Regions from separate parts of the Microbacterium sp. NPDC056736 genome, predicted to be linked through region 2. Evidence: predicted binding sites of a transcription regulator. Region 2 holds the regulator's gene; the other holds the start of a gene.
The links. The regulator HrcA, encoded in region 2, represses chaperone genes, less so after heat shock. The targets are predictions, from matches to a motif close to TTNGCACTCGNNNNNNNCGAGTGCNAA.
Positions count from the first base shown of each region.

Region 1: the regulator HrcA is predicted to act here: its motif matches at 2,561-2,587, upstream of ACFRAL_RS13460 (Hsp20/alpha crystallin family protein).

Region 1 covers NZ_JBHTZE010000006.1:189,319-196,330, reverse strand. The annotation lists gene ACFRAL_RS13480 (hypothetical protein) at 1-118, opposite strand, end outside; gene ACFRAL_RS13475 (hypothetical protein) at 182-349, opposite strand; gene ACFRAL_RS13470 (methylmalonyl-CoA epimerase) at 460-828, shown strand; gene ACFRAL_RS13465 (L-serine ammonia-lyase, iron-sulfur-dependent, subunit alpha) at 932-2,533, shown strand; gene ACFRAL_RS13460 (Hsp20/alpha crystallin family protein) at 2,642-3,100, shown strand; gene ACFRAL_RS13455 (low temperature requirement protein A) at 3,212-4,405, opposite strand; gene ACFRAL_RS13450 (thymidine kinase) at 4,433-5,017, opposite strand; gene ACFRAL_RS13445 (ABC transporter ATP-binding protein) at 5,125-5,964, shown strand; gene ACFRAL_RS13440 (ABC transporter permease) at 5,961-6,695, shown strand; gene ACFRAL_RS13435 (MarR family transcriptional regulator) at 6,712-7,012, opposite strand, start outside.
Region 2 covers NZ_JBHTZE010000002.1:450,495-457,506, reverse strand. The annotation lists gene lepA (translation elongation factor 4) at 1-1,299, shown strand, start outside; gene ACFRAL_RS06685 (DUF1990 family protein) at 1,310-1,960, shown strand; gene hemW (radical SAM family heme chaperone HemW) at 1,968-3,185, shown strand; gene hrcA (heat-inducible transcriptional repressor HrcA) at 3,325-4,365, shown strand; gene dnaJ (molecular chaperone DnaJ) at 4,417-5,529, shown strand; gene ACFRAL_RS06665 (16S rRNA (uracil(1498)-N(3))-methyltransferase) at 5,533-6,270, shown strand; gene ACFRAL_RS06660 (HIT domain-containing protein) at 6,357-6,704, shown strand; gene ACFRAL_RS06655 (PhoH family protein) at 6,775-7,012, shown strand, end outside.

The sequences.
Region 1 (7,012 bases), on a different contig from region 2:
CGGCGGCCTCCTCCTCGGGCCGAGGAGCGATGGTCTCGTCGAGTTCGATCTCCGGGATGTCCGGCTCGCCGGGCCCGGGCACCCGGTGTGCGGGTACGTGCTCATCGTGGACGGACATCGCAGCCCCCTTCGCGGAAGAAACCCAGCGTACGTCGACGCGCCCCGGCGGAGACGGCGCGCGCTACCTCCGCTGCTCGAAGATCCCTGCCGTGATCGGCACCGCGACCGCGCCGCAGACGATCAGCACGCCGAGCACGAACGCCGGTGCCGAGAGGATCGGCAGCGAGAACGAGATCCCCAACAGCACCATCCCGCCGATGAGCAGGATCAGATAGATGACGAACAGCATGGTCCACCTCCAGAGGTCGATTCCCTCCTGAATACTCCCCGATTCGCTCCGGCGCGAGGGGGGTTGCGTGCGGCCTGGCACGTCGCGTACGGGCGGGCCACAATGACGCCATGAGACTCGTGCAGGTCGCGCAGCACGCCGAGGATCTCGAGCGTGCTGCGGCCTTCTACTCCGCACTGCTCGAAGCGCCTGCAACCGCTGTCTTCGATCCGCCCGGGCTCCTCTTCTTCGACCTCGACGGGGTGCGACTCCTGCTCGATCGCGCGGCCCCACCGTCTCTCCTCTACCTCCGCGTCGACGACGTCGACAGGGCACTCGAGCGGCTCGGGGGTCGCGCGGACGTGGTCTCGCCCCCGCACGTCATCTTCACGCACACCGACGACACGCTCGGGCCCGCCGGGCACGACGAGTGGCAGGCCTTCGTGAAGGACTCCGAGGGCAACACGGTGGGGCTCGTCTCGTTCCGGCCTTCGGCGTGAGTCGACAGACTGCCTCGCGGAATCGCCGTGATGCGCGCATCGTGCTCCTATCGACTCGGTAACGCCCTGCAGATCGCACGGGGCGTGCTTTAGCCTGGTGGCGATGAGCGCCTACGTCTCGGCGTTCGAGCTGTTCTCCATCGGCGTAGGACCCTCGAGCTCCCACACGGTCGGCCCCATGCGGGCGGCCCACGACTTCGCCGTGCGGCTGCGCGCCTCCGGTGCGCTGCCCCGCGTGCGGCGGGTCACCTGCACGCTCTACGGCTCGCTCGGCGCGACCGGCATCGGCCACGGCACGCCGGACGCGGTGGTCGCAGGCCTGCAGGGACACGAACCCGAGACGGTGGATCCGGATGCCGTCCGTGCGGCGTGGAGCGGATGGCCCGACGGCGAGACGCTCGCCGTCGCGGGCGTCCACGCCGTGCCGTTCCGGCGCGACGACGTCGTCTTCGCGCCGCGGACCAGGCTGCCCGCGCACCCGAACGCGATGACGCTGGAGGCGTGGGCATCCGCTGACGACGGCCCGGCACGCGCGCTGAGCGGTCCCGGCATCCGCGAGACCGGCGCGTCCGCCGCGACGGTCGAGATCGAGCCGGTGTCCGGTGCCGGCCTCATCGCCCGCGAGACGTACTACTCGGTCGGAGGCGGATTCATCCGCCGCGAGGGTGACCCGTCGACCGGCGCGGGCGCCACTGCGTCGGCGTCTGTGTACCCGATGGATTTCGACAGCGCCGAGCAGCTGCTGGCGCTGTGCGATGAGCGGGGCCTCACGATCGCCGAGGCCGCCCGCCTCAACGAGACGGCGCTTCGCAGCGAGGAGCAGGTCGCCGAGGGGCTGGACGCCATCTGGGATGCGATGGCCGCCTGCGTCGAGGCCGGTCTGCGCGCCGACGGCGTGCTGCCGGGCATGCTGGGCGTGAAGCGGCGTGCCGCTGCCATCCGCGCACAGCTCGAGACGGCGGAAGCGGACGGTCGCCGCGAACTCCCGGGGGAGTGGCTCGGTGCCTTCGCGCTCGCGGTCAACGAGGAGAACGCCGCCGGTGGCCGCGTGGTGACCGCGCCCACGAACGGCGCCGCGGGGATCGTGCCCGCCGTGGCGATGTACTGGTGGCGCTTCCTCGCCGATTCGGGGCTCGGCGCCGGCAACGCGGTCACCCCGTACAGCGAGCTCGTCGGCAGCGCCCTCCTCGGCTACCACGGGCATGCCGCCGCGCCCGAGGCGGTCGCCGGGTGGGACGAGCGCGAGGTCGCCGAGGCGAACCGTCGCCGCGGCATCCGTCGGTATCTCCTCACCGCGACGGCGCTCGGCTCTCTCTTCAAGGCGAACGCGTCGATCTCGGGGGCCGAGGGCGGCTGCCAGGCGGAGGTCGGGTCGGCGTGCGCGATGGCCGCCGGCGGGCTCACCGCCGTGATGGGCGGCACCAACCGCCAGATCGAGAACGCGGCCGAGATCGCGATGGAGCACCATCTCGGCCTCACCTGCGACCCGGTCGGCGGGCTGGTGCAGATTCCGTGCATCGAGCGCAACGCGATCGCGGCGTCCACCGCCGTCACTGCGGCGCGGCTCGCGCTGCGCGGCGACGGCTCGCACTACGTCTCGCTCGATGCGGTGGTCGAGACGATGCGGCAGACGGGGATCGACATGTCGCACAAGTACAAGGAGACGAGCGAGGGCGGGCTCGCGGTCAACGTCATCGAGTGCTGACGCGTTCGTTCACGGCGAACAGCGGACCTAGCACTCGCACCCCTCGAGTGCTAATCTGTGATTAGTTGAGTCGACTCGACTCAACTCCAAGAACGAGAGGAGACAACCATGGCTACGTATGACCCGTTCCGTGATCTCGATCGTCTGGCGTCGAGTCTCTTCGACACGCGACGCGGCCCGCGCCGCATGCCGATGGACCTGTACCGCGATGGCGACCACTACGTCCTGACCGCCGATCTGCCGGGCATCGACCCGGGATCCGTCGACATCGACGTGGACGGCCAGCTCCTGACCATCCGCGCCGAGCGCACCCTCCACAGCGGCGAAGACGTCAAGTGGATCACCCGTGAGCGCGAGGCCGCGAGCTTCCTGCGGCAGCTCAACCTCGGCCAGGGGATCGACACCGACAGCATCTCCGCCAGCTACAACAACGGCGTGCTGAGCGTCACGATCCCCGTCAGCGAGAAGGCGAAGCCGCGCAAGGTCGAGGTGACGACCGAGGGGTCGTCGCCCACCATCCAGGCGCACGAGTCCACCTCGGACGCGCCGCAGCCCATCGAGCAGTGACCGGCTGAGCCGCGCACGATCGACGGATGCCTCGTCCCCACGCCGGGGACGGGGCATCCCGTCTTTCCGCACGGCCCGGGAGCGAGGCCGCAGCAGCCGGTCCGGGCCCGCTCAGCCTCCGCTGCGGCGGCCGCGGCGGACGCGATCGAGCGTCTCGCCCGCGGCGACTCCGGCGAGCACGACGGAGGCGGCGACGGTGAGCCACAGCGCACCGATCCCGCCCGAGGCCAGCGCCACCGCGCCGACGACCAGCAGCGCCGCGATGCCCGCGAGCTGGGCACGCGCCCACCGCTGCTCGAGCACGCGCCGGAAGAGGACGCAGCCGATCAGGAACAGCAGCGGGCCCAGCAGCACGGCGACCGTGGGCGCGAAGCCGGCTGCCCGCGGATGGGCGAGGGCCTCCTTGTCGCCCACGCTCAGCGCGACGATCCCGCCGATGATGGCGAGGTGGATCCAGGTATACGCCGTCCGCGCGAGGCGGCCGGGCTCGTCGGCCGCCTCGATCGCCTCCGAGCCCAAGCGCTCGCCGTGATCGAAGTAGATCCACCAGATGGCGGCCGCGGCGGCGAACGCCGCCGCCATGGCGATGATGGACTCGGCCGATGACTCCTTCGCCACGAAGGCGAACCCGGTGACCAGGAGCCCCTCGCCCAGGGCGATGAGGACGAACAGGGCCGTGCGCTCGGCGATATGGGGCCCGGAGAGGTCCCAGGCGCCGATGAGCACGCGGCCGCGTCCGGGGACGGGGAAGCCGAGGATGGTGCCGAGGAGCTCCACGGCGAGGGCGGCCGCCCAGAGCGGCAGCTGCCACCACAGCGGCAGCAGTGCCCCGGCGATCCACAGGCCCGCGGCCACAGCCGTCCAGACCAGCACCAGCGTGAAGTCGTGCGACACCTGGCGGTCATGGCGACGCGTCGCCCACACGATGAACGCCGTGCGGCCGATCTGCAGCACGACGTAGGCGAGGGCGAATGCCCACGCCCGCTCGCCGAACGCCTCCGCGATCGCCACGCTCATCACCAGGGCCACGAAGGCGAGGCCGATCACGACGCCGCGCACGGGCAGCGCGACGGGGTCGAGCCAGTTCGTGACCCACGTGGTCGAGACCCACGCCCACCACAGGGCGCACACCATGATCACGCCCTCGAGCAGGCCCGCCGGATTCTGCTGCTCGGCGAGATAGCTCGACAGCTGCGTCAGGGCGAACACGAAGACGAGGTCGAAGAAGAGCTCGACATAGGTGACGCGGTCGGCGCGCGGCGAGTCGGTCGGGCGCATCACATCGCGCGCCAGCCCAAAGGTCATGCCTCATCCTGGCACTGCGGCCCTCGTTCACCGGCTCCCGCGGCCGGTGAAATGCCGGCGGCAGCGGGCCTGATAGGACTCGATGCCGCCGATCTGCGCGAGGGTCGGGATCCTGGCGTCACCGGCATCCGCTGCCGAGATCCGCTGATGGAATGCGGCGTCCTCCCCGCACACGGCGCACACCGCGGTCAGCTTGATCACGTCCTCGGCGATCGCCATCAGCGACGGGAGGGGCTCGAAGGGCTCCCCGTCGAACGTGACGCACAGGCCCGACACCACGACGTCCACGCCGTCGGCGACCAGCCCGTCCACGGCGCCGACGAGCTCGGGACCGAAGAACTGCGCCTCGTCGACGGCGACGAGATCCAGGTCCCTGCCGCGCACGGCGGACACGAGCCCGGCGACGTCGGCGACCGGCCTCGACGCCACGCTGAGTCCCGAATGGGAGCTGACCTGACCCTCGCCGCGCCGATCGTCGAGCGCATGGCTGAGCACCTCGACCGACAGCCCGGCGATGCGCGCGCGGCGGACCCGCCGCAGCAGCTCCTCGGACTTGCCGGCGAACATCGGACCGGCCACCACCTGCAGCCTGGCCTGGTTGCGTGTGTGCATGGCGCCCACCCTACGGCTGCCCGTCCCCGGACGCGGTGCCCGGACTCCGGGCCTGCGTCTCCGGACCTCTTGACGGCGTGGCGCCGCGGGGTCACTGTTCACACGTGATGAATATGCCTGCAGCGGATGCCGTCACGGTGCGCGGGCTGCACGTGAGGCGCGGCACCACCGAGGTCTTCAGGGACCTTCATCTCGAAGTTCCGCGTGGAGAGATCACGGGCCTTCTGGGACCGTCCGGCTGCGGCAAGACCACACTGATGCGCGCGATCGTGGGCGTGCAGAAGGTCGAGGGCGGCACCGTCACCGTGCTGGGGGAGCCGGCCGGATCGGCGGCGCTGCGCCGGCGGGTGTCGTACGACACGCAGGCGGCGTCGGTCTACGGCGACCTCACCATCCGGCAGAACATGCGGTACTTCGCCCGGCTCGTCGGCGCCCACCGCTCGGACGTCGACCGCGTCATCGAGCAGGTCGGGCTCGCCGACCAGCGCGACCAGACCATCGACTCCCTCAGCGGCGGCCAGGAGACGCGGGTCTCGCTCGGTGTGGCGATGCTCGGCGCGCCGGAGCTCCTCGTGCTGGACGAGCCGACGGTGGGCCTGGACCCGCTGCTGCGCGCCGAGCTCTGGGACGTCTTCCGCGCACTCGCCGACGCAGGGGCGACGCTCATCGTGTCGAGTCACGTCATGGACGAAGCGCTGCGGTGCGACCGGCTGGTGCTGATGAGGGCAGGGCGCATCATCGCCGACACGACCCCCGGCGGTCTGCTCGCCGACACCGGAGAGACGGATCCGGATGCCGCGTTCCTCGCGCTCGTCCAGCACGACGCACTGCGGCGGGCGCAGGACACCCCGGCCGACGCCCACGAAGGCCACGCCCTGACCCGCCGTGAGGCACGCCGGAACGCGGACGCGCCCGGGCGACGCGCGAAGGACGGGGGTGCGCCGTGAACGGCACCCTGACCGTCGCGACCGCCGGCCGCGTGCTGCGGCAGCTGAGCCACGACCCGCGCTCGATCGCGCTGATGCTCGTCGCCCCGAGCCTGCTGGTCGGGCTGTTCGCGTGGCTGTTCAGCGATCTGGACGGCGTCTTCGACCAGTTCGGGGGGCCCATCCTGGCGCTCTTCCCGTTCATCGTCATGTTCCTCATCACCTCGATCACGACCCTCCGTGAGCGCAGGTCGGGCACGCTCGAGCGCCTGATGACGACCCCGATCCGCAAGACCGACTTCATCCTGGGGTACGGCCTCGCCTTCGGGCTGATGGCGACCCTGCAGGCGATCGTCACCGTCACCTTCGCGGTGTGGGTGTGCGGGCTCGACGTCGACGGACCGCTCTGGCAACTCGGCCTCGTGGCCGTCGTCGACGCGATCCTGGGCAGCGCGCTCGGACTGTTCGCGAGCGCGTTCGCGCGGACGGAGTTCCAGGCGGTGCAGTTCATGCCGCTGATCGTGTTCCCGCAGATCATCCTCGGCGGACTGTTCATGCCGCGCGAGGACATGCCCGACGCGCTGTACCAGATCTCGAAGGTGCTGCCGCTGAGCTATGCGATCGACACGATCAACGCGGTGACGGCCGGAGACGAGGGATGGGACGTGTTCGCGCCACTGCTCGTCGTGGTCGCGTTCGCCGTCGGTTCGCTCATCCTGGCGTCCCTCACGCTCCGCCGTCGCACACCGTGACGGACCGGCCCGCGGCTCAGCAGCTGGGCTGCTTCTTGCGCAGCTTGGCCGTGAGGTCGCGCAGCTGAGCCAGCTCATCGTCCGAGAGCAGCGACATCCGCTCGGCGATCGCACGTCCGTGCGCGCTCGCGATCCGGCGGAACAGCGATGCACCGGCATCCGTCGCGGTGACGAGCGCTCCGCGGCCGTCGTCGGGATCCGCGCACTTCGTCAGCAGGCCGCGCGTCACCATGCGGTCGACCAGCCGCGAGACGCTGGGCTGGCTGATGAGCATGTTCGCCGTCACGTCGCGCAGGCGCGCGGTCATGTCGGCGGCT
Region 2 (7,012 bases):
GACCTGCTGGACCGCATCGTCGAGCAGATCCCCGCGCCCACGGGCGACGCCGACGCCCCGGCCCGCGCGATGATCTTCGACTCGGTGTACGACTCGTACCGCGGCGTCGTGACGTACGTCCGCATGGTCGACGGCAAGCTCGAGCCGCGCGAGCGGATCCAGATGATGTCGACGCGAGCCACCCACGACCTCCTCGAGATCGGCGTGTCCAGCCCCGAGCCGGTGCCCACCCGGGGTCTCGGCGTCGGCGAGGTCGGCTACCTGATCACCGGCGTGAAGGACGTGCGCCAGTCGAAGGTCGGCGACACGATCACCAATCAGCGCAAGCCCGCCGCCGAGGCCCTGCCGGGGTACACCGACCCGAAGCCGATGGTGTTCTCCGGCATCTACCCGATCGACGGCAGCGACTACGGCGATCTGCGCGAGGCGCTGGACAAGCTCAAGCTGTCGGATGCCTCCCTCCAGTACGAGCCCGAGACGTCGGTCGCGCTGGGCTTCGGCTTCCGCTGCGGCTTCCTCGGGCTGCTGCACCTCGAGATCATCACCGAGCGCCTGTCGCGCGAGTTCGACCTCGACCTCATCACGACCGCGCCGTCGGTGACCTACGAGGTCACCACCGACACGGGGGAGACGGTCGTGGTCACCAACCCCAGCGAGTACCCCGACGGCCGCGTCGCCGAGGTCTCGGAGCCCGTGGTGAAGGTGGGGATCCTGCTGCCCAAGGACTACGTCGGCACGGTCATGGAGCTGTGCCAGTCGCGCCGCGGGTCGCTTCTGGGCATGGATTACCTCAGCGAGGACCGCGTCGAGCTGCGCTACAACATGCCGCTCGGCGAGATCGTGTTCGATTTCTTCGATCAGCTGAAGTCCAAGACGCAGGGCTACGCGAGCCTCGACTACGAGCCCGCCGGCTCGCAGACGGCCGACCTGGTCAAGGTCGACATCCTGCTGCAGGGCGACAAGGTCGACGCCTTCAGCTCGATCGTGCACCGCGAGAAGGCGTACGCGTACGGCACCATGATGACCGAGCGCCTGCGCAAGCTCATCCCGCGGCAGCAGTTCGAGGTGCCGATCCAGGCCGCCATCGGCGCCCGCATCATCGCGCGCGAGAACATCCGCGCCATGCGCAAGGACGTCCTGGCGAAGTGCTACGGCGGTGACATCTCGCGCAAGCGCAAGCTCCTCGAGAAGCAGAAGGAGGGCAAGAAGCGCATGAAGATGGTCGGGCGCGTGGAGGTCCCCCAGGAGGCGTTCATCGCCGCGCTCTCGGGTGACGTCGAGACCAAGGGCGCCAAGTAGGCTGGTCCTCATGCGTCGAGGGACCTTCCGTGACGACACCGTCGACTACGCCGCCGTCGGGGCGACGCAGGCGGCCGATCTGATGCACTTCCCGCCGGAGCGCAGCATCCCCGCGGAGCAGTCGTGGCGCATCGGCAGCGGCGAGGCCCGCTTCCACGCCGCGAGCGATGCGCTGCTGTCGTGGACCGCCCAGCGCGGCGCCGGACTCGAGGTGACCGACGTCCGCCCGGCTTCCGGGCCGATGTACTCGGGCGTGAGCTTCGACGCCGAGGGCAACCCGGTCGCGCCGAGCCGCACCGAGTCGGAGCAGCGCTTCGACGCCGACGGCACCCCGTACGTGGGGCCCGGCACGACGATCCGCGTCGCGGGCCGTGTGAAGGGGCTTCGGGCGGATGCCGAGCTCCGGGTGATCTTCGCCATCGAGGAGCCCCGGCGCGTCGGCTTCGCCCTGGGCACGGTCGGCGACTCGGTGGTCAGCGGCGAGGAGTCGTTCATGCTGGACTGGAACGACAAGGACGAGGTGTGGTTCACCGTGCGCGCGTTCGACGCCCCGCACGCGCTGCTGTACCGGATGCTGCCCGCGCTGACCAGGCGCCGCCGGCGTGAGCTGTTCACGCGCTATCTGCGCGCGATCTCGCCGCTGTACACCACCCCCGCGTGAGGCGCTGATGGGCTCCGCTCTTCCTCTCGGCGAGCCCGTTCCGGCGGACGGCTCGCTGCCGGCCGGCATCCGCATCGATCAGGCCACCGACTTCGGCGTGTACCTGCACGTGCCCTTCTGCCGCGTGCGGTGCGGGTACTGCGACTTCAACACCTACACGTCGTCCGAGCTGCGCGGGGCACGCCAGGACCAGTACGCCGACACGCTCCTGCGCGAGATCGGCCTCGCCCGGAGCGTCCTCGAGCGCGCCGGCGGCACCCGGCCCGCATCGACGGTCTTCTTCGGCGGAGGCACGCCCACGCTGCTGCCGCCGGGGGATCTCGCGCGCATGCTCGACGGGGTGCGCAAGGCGTTCGGGCTCCGGGACGACGCGGAGATCACCGTCGAGGCCAATCCCGACACGGTGTCGCCGGCGGTGGCGGCCGAGCTGGCGGCAGCGGGGGTCACCCGGATGTCGATCGGCATGCAGTCCGCCGTCCCCCGCGTCCTGGCAGCGCTCGACCGCACCCACGACCCCGACAACGTGCGCACCGCCGTGTCGGCCGCACGCGAGGCGGGACTCGACGTCAGCGTCGACCTCATCTACGGCGCACCGGGCGAGACGCTCGACGACTGGCGCAGCTCGCTCGCGACGGCCGTCGCGCTGGAGCCCGACCACATCTCGGCCTACGCGCTGATCATCGAGGATGGCACCAAGCTCGCCCGTCAGATCCGCCGCGGCGAGGTCGCCGCGCCCGACGACGACCTGCAGGCCGACATGTACGAGCTCGCCGACGACCTGCTGTCCGTCGCCGGCTTCGACTGGTACGAGGTGTCGAACTGGTCCCGCGGCCCCGAGCACCGCTCCCGGCACAACCTGGCGTACTGGACGGGCACCGACTGGTGGGGCTTCGGCCCCGGCGCCCACAGCCACGTCAACGGCGTGCGCTTCTGGAACGTCAAGCACCCGGCGGCCTACGCCCAGCGCCTCGCGGCCGGCGAGTCGCCCGCGGCGGGACGGGAGATCCCGGATGCCGCCGCCCGCGGTCTGGAGAGCGTTCTGCTGCGCACCCGCATCCGCGAGGGGATGCCCGTCGACGAGCTGCTGGGCGAGGGTCGGCACGCGGTGGCCGCGCTGATCGCCGACGGCCTGATCGAGGGGCGGGACGCGCTCCGGGGCCGTGTCGTGCTCACCCGACGCGGGCGGCTCCTGGCCGACGCCGTCGTCCGGGCGCTGACGCCGTGAGGCGGCCGCGCCGGGGCGTGCCGGGGCGGAGCCGCGCGGACATCTGCGGACGCGGCGTCGCTCAGCGATCGTGACGGGCTCATCGGATAGAATTGGCACTCCAGTCATGCGAGTGCCAGATCGGGCGTGAGGAGGCGTGATGGTCAGCGAGCGCGGTCTCCAGGTGCTGCGGGCGATCGTCCAGGACTACGTCGACACGCGCGAGCCGGTCGGCAGCAAGGCGATCGTCGAGCGGCACGCCTTCGGCGTCTCTGCGGCGACCATCCGCAACGACATGGCCCTGCTCGAAGACGAGGAGCTCATCGCCGCCCCGCACACGTCGTCCGGCCGCGTGCCGACCGACAAGGGGTATCGGGTGTTCGTCGACCATCTGGCGGAGCTGCGGCCGCTCTCGCCGGCGCAGCGGTCCGCGATCGCCTCGTTCCTCGACGGCCCCGGAGACCTCGACGACGTGCTCGTGCGCACGGTGCGCGCACTCACGCAGCTCACGGGCCAGGTCGCGATCGTGCAGTACCCGTCGTTCGCCCGCGCCACCGTCACGCACGTCGAGCTCGTGCAGCTCAGCGCCGGGCGCATGCTCGTCATCGTCGTCACCGACACCGGCCGGGTCTCGCAGCGGCTCGCCTTCGTGGGCGACGAGTTCGACGAGGCCGACCTCGCGCGCATCCGCGCCGAGCTCGGCACGCTGCTGGTGGGCCGGCCCGTCCGGGAGGGGCTGCAGCGCATCGCCGACCGCCTGGAGGCGCAGGCCCCGCAAGCCCCCGCCCACGAGCGCGCCACCGACGAGATCGTGCGTGCGGTCGCCGAGGAGCTCGAGGAGTTCCGCCAGGACAGGCTCGTGATGGCCGGCAGCGCCAATCTCGCGCGCAGCGAGTCGGACTTCCGCGGCAGCATCTATCCGCTCCTCGAGGCGATCGAGGAGCAGGTGACGCTGCTGCGGCTCATGGGCGAGATGGTGGCCGACGAGCAGGGGCTCGCCGCCAGCATCGGACGCGAGAACGAGCCGTTCGGCCTGGCCGAGGCATCCGTCGTCGCCAGCGATTACGATGCCACCGGCTCGCTCGCGCGTGTCGGCGTGCTCGGCCCCACCCGCATGGACTACCCCTCGAACCTCGCGGCGGTCCGTGCCGTCGCGCGCTACCTCACGCGCATGCTCGAGCAGGACGACAGCTCCCGCTGACGCGGACGCGTACCCACGATCCCGCGGCGCCGCCGCGGCAGGAAGGCGAAAGTGGCTGACCACTACGAGGTCCTCGGCGTTTCGCGCGAGGCCACCCCCGACGAGATCAAGAAGGCCTACCGCAAGCTCGCGCGCCAGCTCCACCCGGACGTGAACCCCGGCGAGGACGCGGCCGAGAGGTTCAAGCTCGTCACGCACGCCTACGACGTGCTCAGCGACCCCGAGCAGCGCGCCCGCTACGACATGGGCGGCGCCGATTCTCCGTTCGGCGGCGCCGGCGGGTTCGGCGGGTTCAACGACATCTTCGAGACCTTCTTCGGCGCGGCCGGGGGCACGCGCGGCGGCCGGCCGCGGTCGCGGCGCGAGCGCGGGCAGGACGCCCTCGTGCGCGTCACCCTGGAGCTCGGGGACGTGGTGTTCGGCGCCCACCGCGACATCGACGTCGACACCGCCGTGCTGTGCGAGACCTGCCAGGGGTCGTGCTGCCAGCCCGGCACCAGCCCCGTGACGTGCGACATCTGCCACGGCACGGGCAACGTCCAGCGTCAGGTGCGGAGCCTGCTGGGCAACGTCGTGACGTCGCAGCCGTGCAACGTGTGCCAGGGCTACGGCACCACGATCCCGTACCCCTGCGCGACGTGCCAGGGGCAGGGGCGTGTGCGCGCGCGCCGCACCGTGTCCCTCGACATCCCCGCCGGCGTCGAGACCGGCCTGCGCCTGCAGCTGCCCGGCTCGGGCGAGGTCGGCCCCGCCGGCGGCCCGAACGGCGACCTGTACATCGAGGTGACGGTGTCGCCCCACGAGGTGTTCAGCCGTGACGGCGACGACCTGCTGGCGACCCTCGAGGTGTCGATGCCCGACGCGATCCTCGGCACGACCACGACGATCCAGTCGCTGGACGGCCCGGTCGAGCTCGAGGTGCGCCCCGGCGTGCAGGCCGGCGACATCCTGACGATCAAGGGGCGCGGCATCACCCCGCTGCGCGGCTCGCAGCGGGGCGATCTCAAGGTCGGCGTGCACGTGGTGACCCCGACACGGCTGGACCACAAGGAGCGCGCCCTGATCGAGGAGTTCGCCAAGCGCACGAAGGCCCCAGGTCCCCGGCTCGCGGAGTTCCACCAGGGACTGTTCGCCAAGCTGCGCGACCGCTTCCGGAACGGCTGAGCCATGCCGCTGCACTTCCTCGTCGACGACGCCGCTGGGCTCTCGCCCGGGAGGACCGTGACCTTGACCGGCCCCGAGGCGCATCACGCCGCCACCGTGCGCCGTGTCCGCGTCGGCGAGGGTGTCACCGTCGGCGACGGGAGGGGTGCGTGGCTGACCGGCGAGGTCGAGGCCGTCGCGCCGCGCGAGGTCGTCGTCCGGGTCCGCGAGCGGACGGATGCCCCCGCACCGCGACCACGGGTCGTGCTCGTGCAGGCGCTGGCCAAGGGAGACCGCGACGAGCTCGCCGTGCAGGCGGCGACCGAGTTGGGCGTGGACGAGATCGTGCCGTGGCAGGCCGCCCGGAGTGTGTCGCGCTGGGACGCGGCGAAGGCGTCGAAGGGGCGGGCGCGATGGGCCACGATCGTCCGCGAGGCCGCGAAGCAGGCTCACCGCGCGTGGCTCCCGGACGTCGCGGAGCTGACGACCACCGCTCAGCTGGCACGCCGGGCGGAGGCATCCGTCGTCCTGATCCTGGAGCCGACGGCGACGGAGCCCCTGAGCGCCCTGCGGGTGGGCGAGGGGGAGGAGCGCGACATCGTCCTCGTCGTCGGCCCCGAGGGCGGCATCGCCCCCGAGGAGCTGGACGTCCTCACCGCCGCGGGCGCCCGGGCCGTGCGCCTGGGCGACACCGTCCTGCGCACCTCCACCGCGGGCCCGGCCGCCCTGGCCGTCGTCAGCGCGGCGCTGGGACGGTGGTGAAGGGTGGGCCGTGCGCCGGGCCGGCATGGCGCACCGGTCGATCGGCGCCCGAGCCGGTGGCAGGGCCCCGTCGCTAGACTTGCCGCATGAGCGAACCCTCGATCTTCACGCGCATCCACAACGGGGAGATCCCGTCCGAGATCATCGCAGAGACCGAGAACGCGTTCGCGATCCGCGACATCCACCCGCAGGCGCCCGTGCACCTGCTGGTGATCCCCAAGAGCGAGGACTACCGGAACGTCGTCGAGCTCGCCGCCGGCGACCCCGACCTGATGGCGGAACTCGTGGGCCTGGCCAACAAGCTCGCCGCCGAACACGCGGACGGCGACTTCCGGCTGGTCTTCAACACCGGCCCCAACGCGGGCCAGACCGTCTTCCACGTGCACGCCCACGTGCTCGCGGGAGGCCTCGAAGAGAAGAGCGTAGGTGCCTGACCAACCTGCTGATCACGACGCGCGCGAGCGCGCCACCACCGTCGAACGCGTCTGGGCCGATGGCGTGGCCATGGTCCAGCTGCTCGGCCCGCAGGACCGCCTGCTCCGCGTGGTCGAGCGGGAGCACCCCGATGTCGACGTGCACGTGCGCGGCAACGAGATCACCCTGACCGGCGAGGCCGGAGCGGTCGCCGCGGCGCGCTCCCTCGTCGACGAGCTGCTCACGATGACCAAGGCCGGCCACGCGCTGGGCGAGGAGGACGTCGCTTCGTCGAACCGCATCCTGCGCACCGAGGGCGGGCCGCGTC